DNA from 3 places in the Paenibacillus sp. ACRSA genome. Region 3 is predicted to be linked to each of the others. Evidence: predicted binding sites of a transcription regulator. Region 3 holds the regulator's gene; each other region holds the start of a gene.
What was found. Region 3 encodes Rex, which represses fermentation and respiration genes when NADH is low (regulators of the CRP and FNR family bind a similar motif). Its sites were predicted from a motif close to TTGTGAAATATTTCACAA; they were not measured.
Positions count from the first base shown of each region.

Region 1 (7,849 bases), on a different contig from region 3:
GAAGGCCGCGACGAAGCAGATCTGCCGCCAATGTAGAACCTGTTGGCCCAGCTCCCGCAATAAGTACGTCGATGTTATAGTTTTCACTCATGAATAATAGCCTCCGTTAATTTCGATAGGACACATTATTATTGTTTCCATGCAACAATAATAATGTGGAGACTTAACTTTGTCAATAATGTTTCCGAGCAACTTTAATATCGAACTTTTACTTGATATACTGAATGTAGGTTAATTTTTGGAGGGAAACAGAATGTACAATTGCTCTAAAGAACTTAACAGAGTTGCCTTGACCAAGGCATTGTTGGAGGTAGTCCAAGAAATACAGACAAAATTATTAGCGGAGGATGATGAGGAGAGAGAATGGCTTATTAAAAACAGCCCCAATCCTGTAATTGCAGAATTAATCAGTGAAATGACTATCATGATGCTGCATGTATTAGATGCGATCGGCAAGCTTGAACCAGTGAACGGAATTACTATTTCTAAACAATTTGGTTTTTCCAAAGGCAGCATCTCCAAAATAACGAGAAGAATGGCTGATAAAAATATTATCCAATTTGAGTACATTCCCCACAACAAAAAGGAAATTTTGTTTCGTACCACGCCATTAGGGCAAGAAATCTATCAATTGCATTTAGCCATGCATCGGCAAATAGATATCGGAGTAGATTACTTCTTGAAACAATATAGCGAAACTGAATTAAAATTCCTTGTCCATGTTCTCAGCGGAGCATTGCATACATCATGGCTTTATCCTGAGTTTATTGAAGATCCAACTGAGAATAATCTAAGTAATGAATACAGAAACGATGAGATTCATAATGCCAAAATTTCTTCTTCAACTATAAATGCAGATTATTATGAAATTATAGATATGATTAAAAAATTAGAACCTCATGATTTGAAAGAAGCAAAAGTAATTCTTAGTGAACATTTTTTTGAATAGTATCCCGGTTAAAACAATGCTATACAGCAGACCCTAATTAAGCTAATAGTGAACGATAGTTCAATAATACACTACACAAAGAAGCAGCAGATCAATATGATCGGCTGCTTTTATTCAGCTATCGGTCAGTATAGTTTAGAATTTAATTTTACGTCCTAATATGGCGGCTTAAGGTAGACTCTCCTCGTACTGTCACATTATGGGTTGAGTTGTTCGTTGTATAGTATGAGAGGGGGGAGAGAGCTTGAATGACACGGAGATTAATCAGATTATTGCAGATGTGTTGGATGGAGAGATAGAGAAATTCGAGCAGATCATGAAGGTCTATCAGAAACCAATATTTCTCTATTGTTATCATATGTTGGGTAAACATGACGAGGCTGAAGATAACGCACAGGAACTATTCCTGAAGATATTTCGCAACTTGCGAAAATATACCCAATATGAAATGAGTTTTAGCGCATGGTTATACAAGATTGCCTACCATCAGTGCATTGACTTCATCCGTAAGCGAAAATTGGTTAAATACTTACCTTTCTTCTACCGTGATGACAAAGAAAACAATGAAGTCGATATGCATATTGAAGCTAATTATTTTGATGAATCTATACATCAGGCTATGACGAAATTATCGGCGGAGGAACGCAACTTAGTGTAGATGATTTATTCCAGCGATGACCGACGCCCAACGAATCATTTGGCGACTATACTGAAGTCAAACGTTCGAATTGGAAGTATCTCAAGTTCTGTGCATACATCATGAATGTGGTGGTAAGTATAACCTTTACAAGCGTCACCAACACAGTTAATCCACAGGAATGGAGCATCCAACGTGCCAGAATGGTTAGAGGTCACATTTCGAACGTTATCTGCAGTCACAATTCTATTTTTCATTACGAAAATTCTAGGAAAGCGCCAAATTTCTGAATTGTCTTTATTTGAATATATTACTGGGATTACCTTAGGTAACTTGGTGGGGTATATTTCGTTAGATACAGATACAAAGTGGTATTTAGGTTTCCTTGCGGTATTTGTATGGGTTGCCGTGTCTGCAGGTGCGGAGTACTTAACGATGAAAAGTAAAAAGTTTCGAGATATTGTGGACGGGAAATCAACAATTCTTATTGAAAATGGAGCAGTGATCGAAAAAGCGCTAGCGAAAGAACGCTTGACGATTGATGAATTTCTGGAGCAGCTTCGTAAAAAAGATGTATTTCGAGTTGCCGATGTGGAGTTTGCCGTAATGGAACAGAGTGGGGATATCAGTGTCATGCTAAAAAATGAGTACCAACCCCTTACAGCCAATGCGTTGGGCTATCATATTTCTTCTGAACAGGAACCAAGAACGATCATCATGGATGGGCACATCTTGCCAGATACTTTACAAGTAACAGGATATAATGAAGATTGGGTACAAAAAGAGCTGCGCAAGCTTGGTTTGAATTTGGAAGAAGTTTTAATTGGTCAGGTGGATAGTAAGGGTGAACTTACAATACAGACAGGTAAAGATTCGTTACCTAGACCGGCAAATTCCAATCCAAAGGATCAAATAACGGAATTAGTTAAAGGACTACAGGACGATTTAATGATGAAAAAACAGCTTGCCACCAACGATAAGGATCGTCTCAAATATCAAGAAGCACTAGACCAATTTCAAACAGCAATGCATGCTTATCAGAAACAACAATAATGACATGTTACGTAGATGAGGTCGAACAGATGGTTAGAGTAGCCTAGGTGATCGATTCAAAATATGGGATTTATCTAAATAAGCATTAAAGAAGTCGTTGATCAATACTCAGATCAACGGCTTTTTTTATTGATCAGATGAAATGGCAAATAAACGTTGACAACAAGCTAGGTTGTAACATATATTATTACAAGTAATAAGTTGTAACTTAAATAATTACAACAAACGGTACAAAATCAAAATAAAAGGAATGATCATAATGATAAAAGTACTTTTTATTACCGCACATCCTCTTGAGGAGTCCACATCGTATAGCCTGACTGTTGGTAATGCATTTATTGAGGCTTATAAGGAAGCTAATCCTGAAGACGAGATTGTGAACATTGATTTGTACAACGAGTATATCCCTCATATTGATGCACATGTTTTTAGTGGCTGGGGCAAGCTGCGCTCTGGAACTGAATTTGCTCAACTCTCAAGCGATGAACAAGCGAAGGTGAAGCGTCTAGCAGAATTGTCGAATCAATTTATCGAGGCAGACAAATATGTATTCGTTACTCCTTTCTGGAACTTTTCATATCCTCCAGTGATGAAAGCCTATATTGATGCTGTCTCTGTAGCGGGTAAATCGTTCCGTTATTCAGAACAGGGACAACCTATTGGTTTGCTGACGGATAAAAAAGCAATTCATATTCAAGCACGAGGTGGTTTTTACTCTGACAGTCCCGCGGATGAACTTGAAATGGGACACCGACACCTTCAAGTCATCATGAAATTCTTCGGAGTACCATCGTTCGAGGGTCTGTTTGTTGAAGGACACAATAAAGCGAAGGACAAGGCACAAGAGATCAAAGAAAATGCTATCGAGCGGGCGAAAGATCTGGCTAGAACATTCTAAAATGAGGGAGTTGTGAAATATGGACAGTAAGGGAGTTTCTCTAATTTATGTGTGGGATGCTTATTGTGGATGGTGTTATGGGTTCTCGAATAGCCTGCGAGCATTTCATCAAAATCATTTAGAATTACCGATTGAAGTACTGTCGGGTGGTCTTTTTATCGATGAACGGAGTCAAGCGATGGCGGCATATCCACATATTCCGGAAGCTAATAAACGAATTGCACAGCTTACTGGTGTGGAGTTTGGCGCTGCGTATAATAAACTTCTACATGACGGTACATTTATTATGGATAGTGAGGCAGCGGCTATTGGATTTTCCGCATTACGTTCCTTGGCACCAGAACAAGCAGTGTATCTAGCAGCTGCAATGCAGCGAGCATTCTATTACGAGGGTAAGAGTCTCAGTGATATACAAACGTATCAAGACATTGCCAAACAATTCAATCTGGATGAGCAGAAAGTGATCGACAGCATTATAACTCCCGAGACACGAGAGCTTGTCCAGCAAGAATTCGTAGCAGCCAGCAACCTTGGTGCGAGAAGTTACCCAACTCTTTTCTTGAAAAAAGGTGATATCCTGTATAACCTAGGCGGCGGTGCTATGACCGCTGATAAGTTAGAAGAAAATTATGCTCAATTGATTTAATTTCATTGTATTTAACAACATCTGGATCAGGCGAATTTCCCCCTTTGCTTGATCCAGCTTTTATATAGGATAGACTTATATATACGTGCGACTAAAAAAAATCCGACTCATTGTAACATGCTCAATAGATGTTAGAATGTTATTATAGCTTTCTTAGAATTACTAATTAGAAAAGTTCATTCGTAAATCACTTATTTTTGTAACACTGGGGTGAAAACATGTCCGTAAGTTCTCGGTTTTATATAGGAATACACATACTGTCGTTGTTGGAGATTAATAAAGAAGGAAATAACTCATCTGAGATGATTGCAGACAGCGTTAATACACACCCTGTAATCATTCGTAAAGTGATGGGGATGTTAAAAAAATCCGGATTAGTGCATGTAACCCGAGGAAAAGCAGGGGCTACACTCGCACGAGACCTAAGTGAAATCACATTATTTGATGTGTACACAGCAGTAAATGCAGTGAATGATAATAATCTATTCAATATCCAAGAGAAACCAAATCCTGATTGTCCCGTTGGTAAGAACCTTCAAGGAACGATCGAACCTATCTTTTCATTGGCACAAAGAGCACTAGAAAAAGTACTTGAAAACGTAACGTTGCAAGATATAGTGTTTGATCTGGATAAGTAGTCGGATGGATAGAATGGGGAGTGGAATCATCGCGAGGGGCTTTTTGAGCAAACGTATGAGTCTCATTATCCCGAACACAATGAGCTTGAGGAGTATATTGATAGCGAAGACAGTGTAGCATTTATGTATTATTCCAGTGGGAAATGCCTGGGGCATATACGATTAAGTTCAAACGATGAAATGAAGTATGCATCTATTGATCGGCTTATTGTCCTGGAGGATAGTAGAGGTAAAGGGATCGGAACTGCACTGCTAGATAGGGCTAGAAAGTGGGCTATGTCCAAAGGAATGCAAGGCCTAACGCTAGATACACAAGATATTAACTTGCAGGCATGTCGATTCTATATGAATTTCTAGAATCATGAAACTAAGTGGAGATGCCTTAAGTCGAACTTAATATCAGCAGATTATTCTGGGGGTATGAAGATGAGAAGGATACTAAGTTTAACTTCGGTTGTAGTATTGTTATCGTATGTACTCGTTGGATGCGGGGCTGCTCCTGATCATGACAACATGAATACCAATAATGAGCCAATTCAAAATGAAGTGAAGGCAAAAGAAGATTTTGAAGCAGTCATTCTGGCAAAAGATCAGTCAACGATAACGATAGCTGTTACCACGAGTGATCATGCTGAGCAACAGTATAGACTTGTCACTTCAGGCATTAATTATCACGCTGAAGTTGGTGACGAAGTAAGGGTATGGACAACAGGTATGTATGAAGAGAGCAACCCTATACAAGGGAAAGCAACCAAAGTTGAACGAGTGAAGTAAACGTGTAAAGAGCCGCTAATCCTATGATTAGCGGCCTTTTTGTGCTTCAGAGATATGCCAAGCCCTGCTGATAAACAAGTCAATAGCTCTAAAGGGTAATTTAGTTTATTTTCATAGATTAGTTGAAAAGGGGTGACTGTTCCTTGTCTATTTCATGTCAAGGAAGTGACTGCAATTGTATCATTCACAATTGTAGATATAATAATTTTATATATTGGCATGGGATGTATAGGACTGCGAGAGTAGGATAATTTAAGCATTAATCATGTTGATTATCTCGCCATGCATCCTTGTGTCCTGATATGTGAAATTTTTCTCGTACTTTATCTGTGGATTGAGCTTTTTAGTAAAGAATGAAAACGGAGGTGACAGAGGTATGGAGTTAGATACGGTGTTATGGAGCAGGCTGGTGACAGGCTTAACACTCGGATTTCACGTGATCTTTGCAACACTTGGTGTAGGTGTGCCTCTAATGATTGCTATTGCTGAGTTCATTGGCATTCGGAAGAAGGATAACCACTACATACTTATGGCGAAAAGGTGGTCACGAGGATTTGTCATTTCCGTGGCGGTAGGTGTCGTGACAGGAACAGCGATATCTCTACAGCTTGCCTTGGTATGGCCGAATTTCATGAAACTAGCCGGGAATGTCATTGCATTACCATTATTTATGGAAGTGTTCGCGTTCTTCTTCGAAGCGATCTTCCTAGGCATTTATCTGTATACGTGGGATCGATTAAAAAACCCGTATATTCACTGGTTGCTGACCATCCCGGTTGTAGCCGGAGCGGGTATGTCGGCTGTTTTTATTACAACCGTGAACGGATTCATGAACCAACCTGAAGGATTTATCATGGAGGCAGGCCAGTTCATCGCGGTTAACCCTGTGCAAGCGATGCTGAACACAGCAACGTTCTCCAAGGTATTCCATGTGCTAAGCTCAGCTTATTTGACGGGAGCGGCTCTACTGGCCGGGATTGCTGCCCTTGCCATGCTGAGAAAAGGTGTTTCTGCGTACCACAAGAAAGGCTTGAATCTGATGATGGCTGTTGTTTTGGTATTCAGCTTGCTGAACACACTTGCTGGAGATGTATCTGCCAAGTTTTTGGCTGAACATCAACCTGAGAAGCTTGCTGCAGCAGAATGGCATTTTGAGACAGAGAGCGGCGCAGATTTAATTTTACTCGGATGGCTGAACGCGGAACATGAGATTATAGGGGCTCTTCATTTGCCTAAATTGCTCAGCTTTCTCGCCTTTGGAGACTTTAATGCCGAAGTGACGGGGCTGAACGAATTTCCACCGGATGAACATCCGCCACTGCTGGTGCACTATTTATTCGACGTGATGGCCGGAATTGGATTCGCCCTACTTGCGATCTCCAGTCTATATTTCCTGTTGGTGTTCTGGAAGAAGCGTAATCAGTTCAACAAATGGATGCTTCGCCTCGTTGCGCTGAGTGCTCCACTTGCGTTTCTTGCCGTTGAGATGGGCTGGTTCTATGCAGAGGTGGGACGACAGCCATGGATCATTCGAGGATATATGCGGGTGGAAGAAGCGGCTACTTCATCACCAAGTGTGAGAGTATTATTTTTTGTTTTCCTACTGTTGTACATCGTGCTCGGTGTTATATGTGTTCTTGTATTAAGACGTTTGTTTAACAATAATCCTGCTGATCTTGAGATGGAGAAATGGCTGAAGGCGAAACAGGATCAATCTGCGGATCAAGGAGGGCATGCCTGATGAGTTATGAATTAATCGGAATTTCGGTACTCTGGCTGTTCTTGTATGGCTATCTCATCGTAGCTTCTATTGATTTCGGAGCAGGTTTTTTTGCCTTCTATGCTCGTTTGACGAAGCAGGATCACTTGATTAATCGTCTGATCTCCCGTTATCTATCGCCGGTCTGGGAGATTACCAACGTATTTTTTGTATTTTTCTACATCGGTATTGTCGGGTTTTTCCCGGACACAGCTTCCTATTATGGCGCCGCACTGATCGTGCCAGGGAGTATTGCCATCATTCTGCTTGCCATTCGTGGCTCGTTCTATGCTTTTGAGAATTATGGTTCCAAAAACAATATCGTGTACTTGTTCTTATACGGAGCTACAGGTCTGCTTATTCCTGCATCGCTGTCCGTGGCACTGACATTGTCGGAAGGCGGATTTATTTTGAAACAAGGCGAGACCGTTACACTGGACTATTGGGCGCTGTTTACCAACCCATTATCGTGGAGCATCGTTGGACTAGCGATTG
Region 1 is NZ_JAKRNP010000007.1:288,837-296,685, forward strand. Features, by position in the region: gene MH215_RS20715 (FAD-dependent monooxygenase) at 1-91, opposite strand, end outside; gene MH215_RS20720 (helix-turn-helix domain-containing protein) at 254-949, shown strand; gene MH215_RS20725 (RNA polymerase sigma factor) at 1,194-1,607, shown strand; gene MH215_RS20730 (DUF421 domain-containing protein) at 1,782-2,639, shown strand; gene MH215_RS20735 (FMN-dependent NADH-azoreductase) at 2,899-3,537, shown strand; gene MH215_RS20740 (DsbA family protein) at 3,557-4,183, shown strand; gene MH215_RS20745 (Rrf2 family transcriptional regulator) at 4,402-4,821, shown strand; partial or broken gene MH215_RS20750 (GNAT family N-acetyltransferase) at 4,882-5,178, shown strand; gene MH215_RS20755 (DUF3221 domain-containing protein) at 5,248-5,595, shown strand; gene MH215_RS20760 (cytochrome ubiquinol oxidase subunit I) at 5,972-7,336, shown strand; gene MH215_RS20765 (cytochrome d ubiquinol oxidase subunit II) at 7,336-7,849, shown strand, end outside.
Region 1: a site for Rex is predicted at 5,898-5,915, ahead of MH215_RS20760 (cytochrome ubiquinol oxidase subunit I). Genes of this name have one in related genera too.

Region 2 (7,849 bases), 180 kb from region 3:
AGTTGGTCTCTCATAAGTCTATCTCCCCTTTGTCTCCAGTCAAAGGCTGCATGTGGCTTACATGACCTTTGTGGTTCGCCGCAAACGGTTGCCGTCCGTTCGGGGTCATCTCGGCCGGGAAGGACGGTACAAATTGCGGTGGTTCAATTTTTAAGTTCAGTATATACCTAATCTTACCGTTTGAGGGGGATAGAAAGGGAACAAAAATGGCGATATTTCAAACATTGTGATTAAATTCACTTTTTGTGGGCTAGTATGTAGCTGAAAGATCCTTGTTGGAAATGCCGTAGTAGTGTACTTGTTAGCAGACATTAAGAAACTAAATTTAAATTCGGAATACTTTGTGAAAAAAATCACATAATTAAATCATGTCCCATGATACGATGTGAATGTAAAGAAGAGAGACAACATAATACGAACCTTTAGGAGGATGAGGGAGATGGCTGTAAAGAACGAGGTCGCCCCAGCAAAAGAACCGACAGCAGGTCAGTATATTCAAACGTTAATTGACAAAGCGAATAAAGCACACGCAGCATTCATGTCCATGGATCAACAGCAGATCGATCGAATTGTGCAAGCAATGGCGCTTGCAGGTCTGGATAAACACATGATGCTCGCCAAAATGGCTGTGGAAGAAACCGGCCGCGGTGTGTATGAAGATAAAATCACTAAAAATATATTTGCTACAGAATATGTGTACCATAGCATCAAATATGACAAAACGGTTGGCGTTATTGAAGATAACGAATATGAGAACTTCCAGAAAATTGCCGAGCCGGTTGGCATCATCATGGGGATTACCCCTGTTACCAACCCAACATCAACGACGATGTTTAAGGCACTGATCTCTATTAAGACTCGTAACCCGATTATCTTCGGTTTCCACCCATCTGCACAGAACTGTAGCCGCGAAGCAGCCCGAATCTTGCTTGAAGCCGCAGTGAAGCATGGTGCTCCAGCCGACTGTATTCAGTGGATTGATGATCCATCCATGGATCGCACCAACGCCTTGATGAACCACAACGATGTGGCACTCATTCTGGCGACAGGTGGATCAGGTATGGTGCGAGCGGCATATAGCTGTGGTAAACCAGCACTCGGCGTAGGGCCAGGTAACGTACCTTGCTTTATTGAGAAAACGGCGGATATCAATCAGGCAGTGACGGATCTGATTTTGTCCAAATCATTTGATAATGGAATGATCTGTGCTTCCGAGCAAGCGGTCATTATTGAAGAGCCTATCTTTGATCAAGTCAAAAAGAAAATGATTGCCAATGGATGTTACTTCGTTAACAAGGATGAAGCTGCCAAACTGACAGCAGGCGCCATTAATGTTGAGAAATGCGCAGTAAACCCGGCGATTGTAGGTCAATCCGCAGTAGCGATTGCTCAAATGTGCGGTATTGAAGTTCCAGCAAGCACCAAAATCTTGGTTGCCGAAATCGAAGGTGTTGGCGTCAAATTCCCATTGTCTGCGGAAAAATTAAGCCCAGTACTGGCTTGTTACAAAGTCAAAACGGCAGCAGAAGGGATTGAACGTGCAGCAGAAGTTGTTGCTTTTGGCGGTATGGGACACTCATCCGTTATTCACTCCAACAATGAAGAAATCATTAACAAATTTGCAGATCGCCTGCAAACAGGACGTATCATCGTCAACTCACCTTCCACACACGGAGCAATCGGCGATATCTACAATACGAATATGCCATCGCTCACACTGGGATGTGGTTCATACGGACGTAACTCGACTTCGTCGAACGTAACTGCTGTCAACTTAATCAATGTGAAAAGGGTGGCTCGCCGTACCGTGAATATGCAATGGTTCAAAGTACCGAACAAGGTCTACTTCGAAAAAGGTGCGACGCAGTATCTCGCCAAAATGCCAGATATCACCCGTGTTGCAATTATTACGGATGCCATGATGGTGAAGCTCGGTTATGTCGAGAAAGTAGAGCATTATCTGCGTCAACGCCAAATGCCTGTAGCCATTGAAGTGTTCTCGGATGTTGAGCCGGATCCATCCACAACGACAGTAGATCGCGGAACCGAAATGATGCGTCGCTTCCAACCGGACTGCATTATCGCTCTCGGTGGCGGATCACCAATGGATGCTGCCAAAGCGATGTGGTTGTTCTATGAATATCCAGATACAGACTTTAACGATCTGAAGCAAAAGTTCATGGATATCCGCAAACGGATCTACAAATATCCAAGACTCGGCGTAAAAGCAAAATTTGTAGCGATCCCAACAACATCGGGTACAGGATCGGAAGTGACATCATTTGCTGTTATCACGGATAAAAATCTAGGAAACACCAAATATCCACTGGCTGACTATGAGCTGACTCCTGACGTGGCAATCGTAGACCCTGAGTTTGTATACTCGCTGCCCAAAACAGCTGTAGCTGACACAGGGATGGACGTACTGACACATGCGATTGAAGCTTATGTATCCGTTATGGCGAATGACTATACAGATGGGTTAGCGATCAAAGCCATTCAACTCGTGTTCCAGTACTTGGAGCAATCAGCATTACAAGGCGACAAACTGGCACGCGAGAAAATGCATAATGCTTCAACGATTGCCGGTATGGCATTTGCCAACGCATTCTTGGGTATTAACCACAGCTTGGCGCACAAATGGGGCGGTCAGTACCATACAGCCCATGGACGTACCAATGCGATTTTGATGCCACACGTTATTCGATACAATGCGAAAAAACCGACCAAATTTGCATCGTTCCCGAAATACTCGCACTTTGTGGCAGATGAACGATATGCCCAAATTGCCCGCATTCTCGGATTGCCTGCTCGCACAACCGAAGAAGGGGTTACCAGCCTAATCAACGCTATTCGTAAAATGAACAAAACATTGGGTATCGAGGAATCATTCCAAGAAATTGGATTCGATGCAAAAGACTTCGAAGCACATGTAGATTACCTGGCTGATCGTGCCTTTGAAGACCAATGTACAACTGCGAATCCTAAACTACCGTTGGTTACAGAACTTGCAGATGTATATCGCAACGCATTCTACGGCAAATTCGAATAATAATAACCTTCCGAAACATGCAACAGCTTGTTGAGGAGGGGCAAATAGGTTCAGGGTTCCCCGCAATGGGGAGCCCCGATTGCCGTATGTTTAGAGGAACACATAATCTGTGCTGTAGCAGGTAGAACCAAAGGTTGGGAGGGAAAGGAGGTGGGCAGAAAAACGGAGGAGCGAAGCCTCCGCTTTTTCAGGAACTTGATCACTTAAAATTTCGGCTCCAGATCGAAGAGGAGCCGCCCCAGCCCTTTAAAGATACAATACGGAATCCGTGATGTGGTAGTTGGATCCAATGGTTCACAAAGAAGAGGAAATGGGCAGAAAAACAGAGGAGCAAAGCCCCTGCTTTTTCAGGAACATAATCACTTCATGTTTCGGCTCCAGATCGAAGAGGAGCCGCCAATCTTTTGAAAAATGCAACACGGAATCCGTGATGTGGCAGTTTGAACCACCCGTTCACACGTTAGCGGAGAGGACAGAAAAAACCTGAAGAAGCGAAGCGCTCGCCTTTATTCCCGGATTTTTACCTTTGAAAAGGTAAATCGTAAAATCCGGGAATAACAGCGATCGGAAGGTTGTTCTGTCAGCGGAGTGGCCAGTGTGAACTATCCCGCGGTTAAACATGACACATTGCAGGTGGAGTGAGTAAGTTCACTGACTTTGTGATAAAAATCACAGATGGTGAAATCGCCACGACGTATACTGAAAATGTAAGAAAAACATTCATTCCGCGGTTCCGGTTCCCAAGTAGAGAGAACGTGTTCCGGTTTATGTGAAACAATTCACATTAATCGCGGCTCTGGACACACAATGATACGAAGACGCAGCATGTTATGTGTCCAGAAATCCAAATTAGTGGAGGGATTACGATGTCGGTGATCGAAAAAGATGTCAAACAACAAACAGGCTGGAGAAACTTTACCAAAGGAACTTGGACTAAAACCGTTAATGTGAATGACTTTTTGGAACACAATTTGTCTCCTTATTATGGAGATGAAGCATTTCTCGAAGGTGCAACCCAGAATACAAAAGAATTGTGGGATATCGTATCTGATCTGACCAAAAAAGAACGGGATAACGGTGGTGTCCTTGACGTAGACGTAAATACGCCTGCGACGATTACTTCTCACCAACCTGGTTATCTGGATCAATCCAAAGAACAAATTGTCGGCGTTCAGACCGATGCTCCATTCAAACGTTCCATTCAGCCATTCGGCGGAATTCGCATGATGATTGATGCATGTGAGGCATATGGCTTCGAAATGCCTCAAGGCGTCATTGATATATTCACAAACATTCGTAAAACACATAACCAAGGTGTATTCGACGCTTATACTTCTGACATGCGTGCAGCGCGTAAAGCAGGGATCATTACAGGTTTACCAGATGCGTATGGTCGTGGCCGGATTATCGGAGACTACCGCCGGGTAGCATTGTACGGAGTGGACTTCCTGATTCGTAACAAAAAAGGCGAATTGAACGCCTTGGAAGTAGATGTTATCGATGAAGATGTTATCCGTCTGCGCGAAGAGTTGTCTGAACAGATTCGTGCTCTGCAAGAACTGAAACAATTGGGCGAAATGCACGGTTTCGATATTTCCTTACCAGCAACAACAGCAAAAGAAGCGTTCCAATGGTTGTACTTCGGTTACCTCGCAGCGATCAAAGAGCAGAATGGTGCTGCAATGTCACTGGGACGTGTATCATCCTTCCTGGATATCTACATTGAACGTGATCTGCAAGAAGGTATTCTGACGGAAGAACAGGCTCAAGAGCTGGTTGACCATTTTGTTATGAAGCTGCGGATCGTGAAATTCTTGCGTACGCCGGACTATAACGAACTGTTCAGTGGAGATCCAACTTGGGTGACTGAGTCCATCGGCGGTATGTCTGTAAATGGTGAGACACGTGTAACGAAAAACAGCTTCCGTTTCCTGCACACGCTGCATAACCTGGGACCTGCACCGGAACCAAACTTGACTGTACTCTGGTCTACTAAACTGCCGGAAGCATTCAAAGAATACTGCAGTAAAGTATCTATCGAAACGAGCTCGATCCAATATGAGAATGACGATCTGATGCGTCCGATCTATGGTGATGATTACGGTATTGCCTGCTGTGTATCTGCAATGAAGATCGGGAAACAAATGCAATTCTTCGGAGCACGTGCGAACCTTGCAAAAGCTCTCTTGTATGCAATCAATGGTGGTCGTGACGAGAAGTCCGGAGCACAAGTAGGGCCTGAATTCCCTGCTATTACAAGCGAAGTGCTGGATTACAATGAAGTTATGAAACGCTTCAAACCGATGATGGAATGGCTGGCGAAGCTGTACATGAACACCCTTAACGTCATCCATTACATGCACGATAAATATAGCTACGAGCGGATCGAAATGGCATTGCATGACCGTGACATTGTTCGCACAATGGCTTGTGGTATTGCAGGTCTCTCCGTTGCAGCGGATTCACTCAGCGCCATCAAATATGCCAAAGTAAAACCGATTCGTAACGAACAAGGCATTGCCGTTGATTTTGAAATTGAAGGAGAATTCCCTTGTTACGGTAACAATGAAGACAGCGTAGATAGTATTGCTGTTGAGCTGGTTGAGAGCTTCATGGGCATGATTCGTAAGCACAAAGCATACCGTAATGCGGTACCAACGCAATCCGTGCTGACCATCACTTCCAACGTAGTTTACGGTAAGAAAACAGGAACTACACCAGATGGCCGTAAAGCAGGCGAACCATTTGCACCAGGTGCGAACCCAATGCATGGACGTGATAAAAAAGGTGCATTGGCATCCCTTGGCTCTGTAGCCAAATTGCCTTATGAACACAGCCTTGATGGTATCTCTAACACCTTTTCCATTGTGCCAAAAGCACTGGGTAAAGAGGAGAATACGCGTAAATCTAATCTGACTGCTATGATGGATGGATACTTTGGTCAGAATGCCCATCACCTAAACGTCAACGTGTTTGATCGTCAGCAATTGATGGATGCGATGGAGCACCCGGAAAATTATCCACAGCTTACTGTACGGGTATCCGGATATGCGGTTAACTTCATCAAGCTGACTCGTGAACAACAACTCGATGTCATTAACCGTACGTTCCATGGCTCCATGTAAACCAAATATTACAGTGTGAAGACAAATCCAGTGGAACATCTGGTCAACAATTAAACGCACAGCGGATGCGGATATAGAAAGGAAGAGGCAGCATGGTTAAAGGACATATTCATTCACTCGAAACTTTCGGGACGGTTGACGGCCCAGGCATCCGCTTCGTGCTCTTTATGCAAGGATGTCTACTCAAGTGTCAGTATTGCCACAATCCCGATACATGGGCACTGGATGGAGGTAAGGAAACGACCGTAGAGGAGGTATTGGCTGAGATCGAGCCTTACCTTTCCTATTATCGTAGTTCAGGCGGGGGACTCACCGTATCCGGTGGAGAACCAACGCTCCAATCTCATTTTGTAGCCCAAGTGTTCAAGGAAGTCAAACGCCGCTGGGGACTTCACACCACGCTAGATAGTAATGGATTCAACGAACCTGAGCGTATTCATGAACTACTGGATAACACAGACTTAGTGTTGCTCGACCTGAAGCACATCGATAATGAGAAACATATCAAGTTGACTGGAAAATCCAATGAAAGAACGCTGAAGACAGCTCAGTGGTTGTCTGAGCAAGGACGTAAAATGTGGATACGCCACGTATATGTGCCTGGCATTCACAATGATGAAGAGGACTTACTTAACCTCGGAAGATTCATTGGTACATTAAATGGGGTCGAGAAGTTCGAAATTCTCCCCTATCACCAGATGGGGATCTACAAATGGGAAGCGCTTGGCAAGGTGTACCCGCTTGAAGGTGTTCCTTCTCCGAGTGAAGAAGAGGTTGAGCGTGCTTATCGATTGATCCAGCAAGGGAGAGAGGAAACATCAGGGGCAGCTTGTTCAAGCCAATGATGAATATACAGAAGCAGCCAAGGCGATGAAGAATCGCAAGGCTGCTTTTTTGTTTGAATAGGTTGAAACCAAAACGTCTGTTCAAACGTTTATACCAGGTGTAAATGTTGATAGATCAGTAGTTTCATAGTATTGAAGAAATTCATGAGCTTGATTAAAGCCTTGTCCGTAAAGTTTTAGCGAGGTTTGTTCACATTATTCAAAGTTTACATTTCTATTAAAATATTTTTAGCAACTTTTCCCGTTTATAAGCGTCTAATAGTATGACTTTTTGAGGGGGATATTTATAAAATGGGAGCAGAAGGAGCCAAAGACAAAGAATGAATCTGAAAAAGAACTTGTCCATACTTACCGCTTTAGCTGTTTTTCAAGCGTTTGCAGTACTTCCGGCTAGCGCACAATCAACTGACCAAAGTGAAACTACACCCGTAAATAAAGCCACAGTTAAATCCGTGGAGGTATTGAAAAAAGAACAAACGATTTCCGAATCGGATGTGAAATCCGGGGCAGAAACACAAGCAACGCAGAATGATGCAACCGAAGAAGTAAGTCCTGAAACAACAGAACCTCCAGCGACGGATGTTACTCCTGTTGAGCCGGTAACGGAAACAGAAACGCCAGAAGCTGAAGCTGAAGAGGGAGAAACGCCTGCACCTGCACCGGTAGAAGTTGAACAGCCGTCCGCTGGCAACCCATCGTTGCAAGGAAGCACAGGTGGTGACCTGACACTGTACATGAACAGCAACAAAATGATGCAAGATGGCAAGACGTACCTTGCAGGACAACCGATGGCTGTCAAAAATGGTGTATCTTATGTTGCAATCCGT
Region 2 is NZ_JAKRNP010000001.1:383,377-391,225, reverse strand. Features, by position in the region: gene MH215_RS01835 (Crp/Fnr family transcriptional regulator) at 1-14, opposite strand, end outside; gene adhE (bifunctional acetaldehyde-CoA/alcohol dehydrogenase) at 440-3,052, shown strand; gene pflB (formate C-acetyltransferase) at 3,919-6,177, shown strand; gene pflA (pyruvate formate-lyase-activating protein) at 6,270-7,022, shown strand; gene MH215_RS01815 (stalk domain-containing protein) at 7,343-7,849, shown strand, end outside.
Region 2: a site for Rex is predicted at 3,820-3,837, ahead of pflB (formate C-acetyltransferase). Genes of this name have one in related genera too.

Region 3 (7,849 bases):
TACGAATATCTTGAGTGAACGTAATGTCTTGCTGCTGTGCAGCTTCAATAGCCATAGCTTCTTCATTGCGCTGATCCTGAGTGACATAGACATAATAACGTTGAAGTCCAAACAGGAGCAGAACTAGAACCAGCAACGATATCCAGATCCACTTCTTTTTTCTCTTCAAAAGCCGAACTTCCTTTCCTCTAAAACGCTGCATGATTAACGGGCAAGCAAACCATTAAATGCCGATTGAGACTCACGCAAGATGCGCTCTTCGTCCATCGTGAGGCATTCGCCGTGTTTAATCACTTGTTTACCATCCACCCATACATGCTCCACGTCTTTCGCTGAAGCTGAATAGATGGTATGTGAGATTAGATCCGTATGCGGATAGAAATGAGCTTGTTCAATGTTAAGGGCGATAAAGTCTGCCTTCATCCCCTCTTCTAATAACCCTGTATCATCTAAGAAAATAGATTTGGCGCCATAAGCCGTTCCTAACAGAAGAGCTTCTCCAGCTGGTACAGCTGTTGGATCACCCGATACGCCTTTATGAATCAGAGCTGCCAGTCTCATCTCTTCAAACATATCCAGGTTGTTGTTGCTTGCAGGGCCATCGGTTCCCAAGGATACCATTACACCAGCTTTCAGAAGATCCGGTACACGAGCGACACCTGAAGCAAGCTTCAAGTTACTACCCGGATTATGGGAAACTGCAACATGATTTCGAGCCAAAATTTCAATTTCTTCGTCATTCAGGTGTACCGCATGAGCAACAAGGGAGGGACGGGAGAAGAATCCCAGTTTCTCCAGATGAGCAACAGGACGAAGTCCATAATCAGTCACATTTTGCTCCACTTCTCGGATCGTTTCTGACATGTGTGTATGCAGAGGCAGATTCAAGTCGTGCGCAACTTGTACAAGCTTCTCTATGTAATCCGGCGGACATGTGTATGGAGCGTGCGGTGAGATAACCGTTGTAATACGGCCATCCGCTTGTCCATGCCACTCACGGGCAAATGCAGCCGATTCTTCCAGCTTACGCATCTGCTCTTCTTCTGAACACAGACCAATAACTCCACGAGCCAGAGAAGCGCGAATACCGGATTGTTCTACCACTTTAGCCACTTGATCCATATGATCATACATATCGAGGAAAGCCGTAGTTCCGCCTTTTAGCATTTCTAACACGGATAGGGATGATCCCCAGTACACATCTTCAGCTGTCATTTTGGCTTCCATTGGCCACATTTTTTCCTGTAACCATACCTGCAGCGCTAGATCATCTCCATGTCCTCTTAGTAGTGACATTGCCGCATGACCATGCGTATTGATCAGACCCGGTAGGAAAAGAAGTCCTTTCCCATCCACTTTGGGCAGGCTCTCGTCCCCTTCCGGCAGTGTCTCACCAATATGCACAATCTTATCATCTTCCACAACCATATAACCTTGAACCACTTTCCAGTCCAAACCACTATTTACTGCAAATTTGCCGTTATGAATAACCCATTTATTTGTCGTCATCTTCCTCGTCGTCCTTTCCATTCTCCAGGTAATAAGCAAGGCTGAGCAGATCCGTCGTAAAGTCAGCATGGTGAATGCGAATATGCGGCGGCGTTTTCAAGATCGTTGGCGCAAAATTAAGTATAGCCTCGATACCCGACTCGACCAGTTGATCAGCTACATTCTGAGCTTCTGTATCTGGAACTGTAATTATGCCGATACGAATATTATCCTTTTGGACAGACTCTGATAATTCATTCATCGGTTGAACTTTCAAGCTATTAATCTGAGTGCCAATCTTGGGACCGTAGGCATCAAACACGGCAACAATCTTCATGTTATCTTTCAAGTATGCATTGTAATTAGACAAGGCGTGTCCAAGATTACCCGCACCAACCAATGCCACGTTGATTTGCTGATCGATCTTCAGGATGTGACGAATCTTTTCGATCAAGTAGGAAACGTCATAGCCAATCCCTTTGCGACCAAAATCACCAAAATAGGCTAGATCCTTCCGGATCTGAGCTGGATTAAGATCCAAGCGTAGTCCTAGTTCTTGAGAAGAAACCGTAGTAACCTCACGTTGACTCAATTCACTCAAATAACGCAAGTAAACTGGCAAACGCCGCACGACAGCTTCTGATATTTTATCTGATTTCATTCGTTTACTCCCCTTTACCAATGTGACCCTGTAGATAGATTAAATAGGAGGCACCCTGCATGCCATACAAAATCACGGTTTACGTGGACAGGATGCCTCAATGATATACATTATGATAGCAGTAATCTTTATTTCTCAATTATTGAATCTTATAAATTTTACAACTAATTGTGATCATGGTGCAACGCTTGCGCGTATAGCCCTATTCCGAAGCCTCATCAGTAGGCTGGTCTAACCACTCACGAATTCGTGGAACCATCTGTTCGGTTAGCATATGCTCCATTTTGGGGCCTGGTAACGAATATAAGAAATACTTACCGTAATATGCTTCAATGACCCGTGTATCGTATACAATGACGATGCCTCTGTCCTTCGCTGTCCGTACAAGTCTTCCGAAGCCCTGCTTGAAACGAATAACAGCTTGTGGCACAGATAGCTTCATAAATGGATTTTTCTTCTGTTGTTGCAACAGCTCGCTTTTCGCTTCCAATAATGGATGATTAGGCGGCTGGAATGGCAATCTAACAATTGCAAGACAAGTGAGTGCTTCCCCTGGAATGTCTACACCTTCCCAAAAGCTGCTGGTACCCAAAAGTACTGTTGCCTTGGCGTCTTGGAAGCGGCGTGTGAGCTTCGAACGGCTACCACTATCCACCCCTTGACCGAGCAGCGAGATATCGTTACCCGCCAAGGCTTCCTTGAGCGGATCATACACTTGTCTCAGCATCCGATATGACGTAAAGAGCACCATCATTCGTCCACGTGTCGCAATGGCCGTTTCGGCTAATGAATGCACCAACATATCAACAAAGTGTGCATCCCCTACGCTGCCTTTTAAACTTGGGAAATCACGTGGAATAACAAGCAAGGCCTGATCCCTATAACGGAACGGAGACGGTAGCAAGGACGTAAGCAGACGGTTATGGTCTGCTGCTTCCTGCAATCCTAGTTGCTCAATCATAAATTGGAATGACTTATCTACAGAAAGTGTAGCTGAAGTCAGAACAACGCTTTTCTTTTTGTCGAAGAACAATTCCTTCAGTTGTGCGCTGACATCTACAGGAACCGCATAGAGCTGTAGCGATTTACTTCGGAACTGTCCACTTGCTTCCATCCAATAAACAGTATTGACATCATCCATACGCATGAAGAAACGTAGATTCTCTTTGAGTAGGGCAAGATCCTTCAGAAGGCCTGTAATATCCGTAATCAAGCTATCGGATTGATAGTCATCTTGTTCTTCCTTGATCTCAAGTAACAGCTTATCACCCTTACGAATCAAGTCACCTAACGTTACGTAAATTTGATTCTCATCCTCTTGAAGCGCCTGCCACTTATCAGGTTTCTGCGACGGCTTCAATCGAAGAGAGAATTGACCTGTCTCCCCTGGGGAAGCATCGCTACGCTCAGGAAGAAGATTAAATAAAGATTCGCTCAATCTGTCCCACATGTCCTTGACTTCAACAGCAAGCGGGAACATCTGATCAATAGCTGAACCCCATTGTACTGATTTTTCATGGCTTGATAGCTGGGAGCGAAGCATAGGCAACTGACCGTTACGGCTATCTTTAAATAGACGTGTGAGTGTATGAACCATCGTGAAATATTTCATATGCAAGCCTAGATGTTTACCTGCTACGTCCTCTAGGTGATGAGCCTCATCTATAACAAGACTTTCATACGCAGGAAGAAGCTGATGACTTGCCTTCACATCGGTAAATAATTTGGAATGATTCGTAATTACGATATCTGATAAGCCTGCTTCATGCTTCGCCCGGTGATAGAAACATTTGCGGAACCATGGACAAGATCGCCCAAGGCAGGATTCGGACTCGCTCTGAACCGTCTCCCAGAAGTCCCCACCACGCGCGCTCAGGTTCAGTTCTTCGTCGTCCCCTGTTTCTGTCTGAGCAAGCCAAACAATCATCTGTGCTGCTGTGAAATAGTCCTCTTTGGGTGTAGCAAATTCACGTTTGTTGATTTTGTGTTCGAATTTGCGCAGGCACAAATAATGACCCCGACCTTTGAATACAGCAGCTTTAAACGGAAACGGTACAACTTCAGTAAGCATTGGTATATCCCGTTCTCTAAGCTGCTCCTGCAGATTAATGGTGTGAGTGCTCACCATCACTTTCTGTTCTTGCTTCACACTTTCATAAATGGCTGGTAACAGATACCCCAGAGACTTACCTGTCCCCGTACCTGCTTCAATAAGCAGGTGCTTCTCTTCATCCAGAGCCTGTCTCACACTGCTGAACATTAAAGTCTGTGCTTCCCGTTCCTCGTAGTGATCCAGGGTATCTCTGAGATTGCTTCGAACCTGATCCATGAATTGCTCAAAACTGACACCATCCAGCGGATTACCCTCCAACTCATTGCGTGGAGCACCAATGTCCATCCAATCACTCACATTAAGCGCTAATTGGCGATAATAGGTGTGTCCATCCAGGTCCTGAATAGGTTCAGCTTCCTTCTCACTTCGCATACCATCGAGGTACCAACCGAAATCGCTATCCTCTGGTGCAAACAAGTCAGACAAACGCTGAATCGTAATAAGTGGCAATTCCCGTAGCTCATCCAAGCACTTCAGCAGTACATGCGCGGTAGCTAACGCATCGCTATCCGCCTGATGCGGACGGTCATGCTCAAATCCGAATTCAGTCGATACATATCCTAACTGGTAGGAGCTAAGTGAAGGAAATGAGATTTTGAGAAAATCAATGGTATCCAAAATTCGTCCTGTGAATGGCAAATATCCACAACGGTCTAACGCATTTTGAAGAAAATGAAAATCAAATGCGACGTTATGACCAACCAGAACGACATCGTTCAACAGTGGAACCATCTCCATCATCATCTCTTCTAATGAAGGAGCGTCCGCAACATCTTCTTCGGTAATACCAGTCAACCCCGTAATAAACGGTGGAATCGGTACGCCCGGATTCACATAAGAGCTATATATTTGAGATATGCTGTAGTCATGATCTATGATGGCAAGTCCGGCCTGTATAATTTCACCGTCGGACTGCGTGCCGGTTGTTTCGAAATCCAATACGGCAAATTTCATTGCAATGTACGATCCCTTCCATTCCAGTCTATGTTACAGCATAGCAAAAAAAAGGACGTTTGAAAATTAACTGACAAAAAAAGGCGGTGCCTCCTCCGTAATCCCCGAGGAAGAAACACCGTCTTCATGCTGGCTACTCCATTTTTTTATCCCATTGCAGTCAGCCAATTCCGAATTGCAATTGTCCTTTGTTTTGCCTGCAAGCTTCCATATTATACAGTGGTTCGGTCAACGTTGGGTCATGCTGAAGCGCCTGTGCAAACAACGAACATGCTCCTTGTGGATTCGCAAGCTTGGCTTCAATACATCCAAGGGCATTGCAGACTAGCCCCTTTAGACGTGGTGATCCCTTAAGTCGCAATATACGATGTAAGTGTGCTAATGCCTCTGTATTTTGTTCCAAATTGAGATGAGCAAGCGCCAGATAATAACGAGTCAATGCACTATCTGGATAGTCGGCTACAATCCGCGAAAATTGGGTAATGGCTTGCGGGTACATCTGCAATTTGAAATAACCTTGACCGCGGCTAAAGCACTCCAAATGAATTTCAGGTAGTGCCGTAACGGCTTCCTGCTCCGGTTCAAGCGACGCAGGTTTGACCAGCTCTTGTTCACGTACCTGACTCATCTTCTCCTCAAACATCAGCCACTCATCAATCATGCCATCACTCATCCGCTTGAGCAAATTCCACTTTTGAAGCAACTCCTGTTTGTTCAGGCCTTCAGCGGAAGGGTAGCGCTTGATAATTTCATCTAACATGTCGTTCATTTCTGCGAAAACATGCTGGAACATCGATGCATCCCCACCCTTGAAAAAATGAATTAGTGCAGTGACCTGTACTCATTTTTTGCTTGATGCACCGATTTCATTCCCCTTACCAGTCGATTACATAATTGTTGCGTGGATCTCTTGTTTCAAGGTTTGAACAGGCTTATTCTGCTCGTCTACAAAGACAACGGTTGGTTTATGAGCATTAGCCTCCTCCTGAGACATCATCGCATATGAAATAATAATTACGGTATCACCAGGTTGAACCAACCGAGCAGCCGCTCCATTGAGACAGATCACACCACTGCCACGCGGGCCAGGAATGACGTACGTTTCCAGACGTGCTCCATTATTATTGTTAACAATTTGAACCTTTTCATTTTCCATCAAATCGGATGTTTCCATCAGATCTTCATCGATGGTTATACTACCCACATAGTTCAAATTCGCTTCCGTGACGGTAGCGCGGTGAATTTTGGATTTCATCAGTGTTCTAAACATGAGACAGCACCTCCGATTTGTGCAACTTAATATTATCAATCAATCTTGTTTTTCCAAATTTAACTGCAAGGGCAATTAAGACATCCTCACGTCCGTACACCATTTCATGATCAGCTAGTGGCTGTAAGCTTGGAAAAGCTTGAATTTCGGCATAATCAATAACTGCCAGTGGTGACGCCTGAATTACCTTACGTAACATCTCGCGAATGTCCGCCGCAGTTACCGAGGAATTGGTATCTATAGTCTCTTGAGCTAATCGCAGTGCCTGTGACAGCACGAGTGCCTGCTCACGCTGTTCTTCGCTTAAATAGACGTTCCTTGAGCTTAGAGCCAAACCATCGCTTTCACGCACGATTGGGCAAGGTACAATCTCCACCGCCATGTTCAAATCATTGACCATTTGCTGAATAACTGCCACCTGTTGCGCATCCTTCATGCCAAAAAATGCACGCTGCGGTTGCACGATATTAAATAACTTAGAAACCACCGTTGTGACCCCATCAAAGTGCCCTGGGCGGGATGCTCCGCACAAACGATCCGTTAATTGGGAAACAGACACTGTTGTCTTCGTAGGCTCTGGATACATCTCGCTCACAGAGGGAATAAATACGATATCCACCCCTTGCAGCCTTGCTGTTTCCACATCCCTAGCTTCATCACGAGGATAGCTATCAAAGTCTTCGTTTGGTCCGAACTGAATTGGATTCACAAAGATACTAAGTACAACGATATCACTCTGCTCCTTCGCTGCTCGCATCAAGCTCGCATGTCCCTCGTGGAGATAACCCATAGTAGGCACAAAACCAACCGTAGCTTCACCCGAACCACTGCTCTGGCGCAATCTGCTAATTTCCTGTCTTACTTCGGTTATTGTGCGGATTACTTTCATCCGTTGTTCGCCACCTTTTCTTTGAGATGTCCGTATAATTGGTCTAGTACGCCATCTGCTGCTGTGAATACATGCTCTTGTGCTGGAAATGAACGGTCTTTGACTTCCTTCACGTATGCACTGATGCTGTTACGAATCAGTTCTCCTACATCCCCGTAAGTTTTGACAAAACGTTTGGGCGTATAAGGTGAAGCGTATTGCACCACATCATGGAATACCAACACCTGACCATCACAGCCACGTCCCGCTCCGATACCAATCGTAGGAATTGAAAGTTCTTCTGAGATCGCTCTTGCCACTTCTTCCGTTACCAATTCCAAAACAATTCCGAACGCACCTGCCGCTTCAAGCGCCTTAGCTTCGTCCATGAGACGTTTCGCATCAGCCGCATCCTTACCCTGAATACGATAACCTCCGATTTGATTAACAGATTGAGGGGTCAGACCGATATGCCCCAGAACAGGCACACCTGAT
Region 3 is NZ_JAKRNP010000001.1:202,943-210,791, forward strand. Features, by position in the region: gene MH215_RS00900 (hypothetical protein) at 1-169, opposite strand, end outside; gene MH215_RS00905 (amidohydrolase) at 205-1,509, opposite strand; gene MH215_RS00910 (redox-sensing transcriptional repressor Rex) at 1,496-2,149, opposite strand; gene dinG (ATP-dependent DNA helicase DinG) at 2,352-5,216, opposite strand; gene MH215_RS00920 (tetratricopeptide repeat protein) at 5,377-6,009, opposite strand; gene panD (aspartate 1-decarboxylase) at 6,103-6,486, opposite strand; gene panC (pantoate--beta-alanine ligase) at 6,479-7,375, opposite strand; gene panB (3-methyl-2-oxobutanoate hydroxymethyltransferase) at 7,372-7,849, opposite strand, start outside.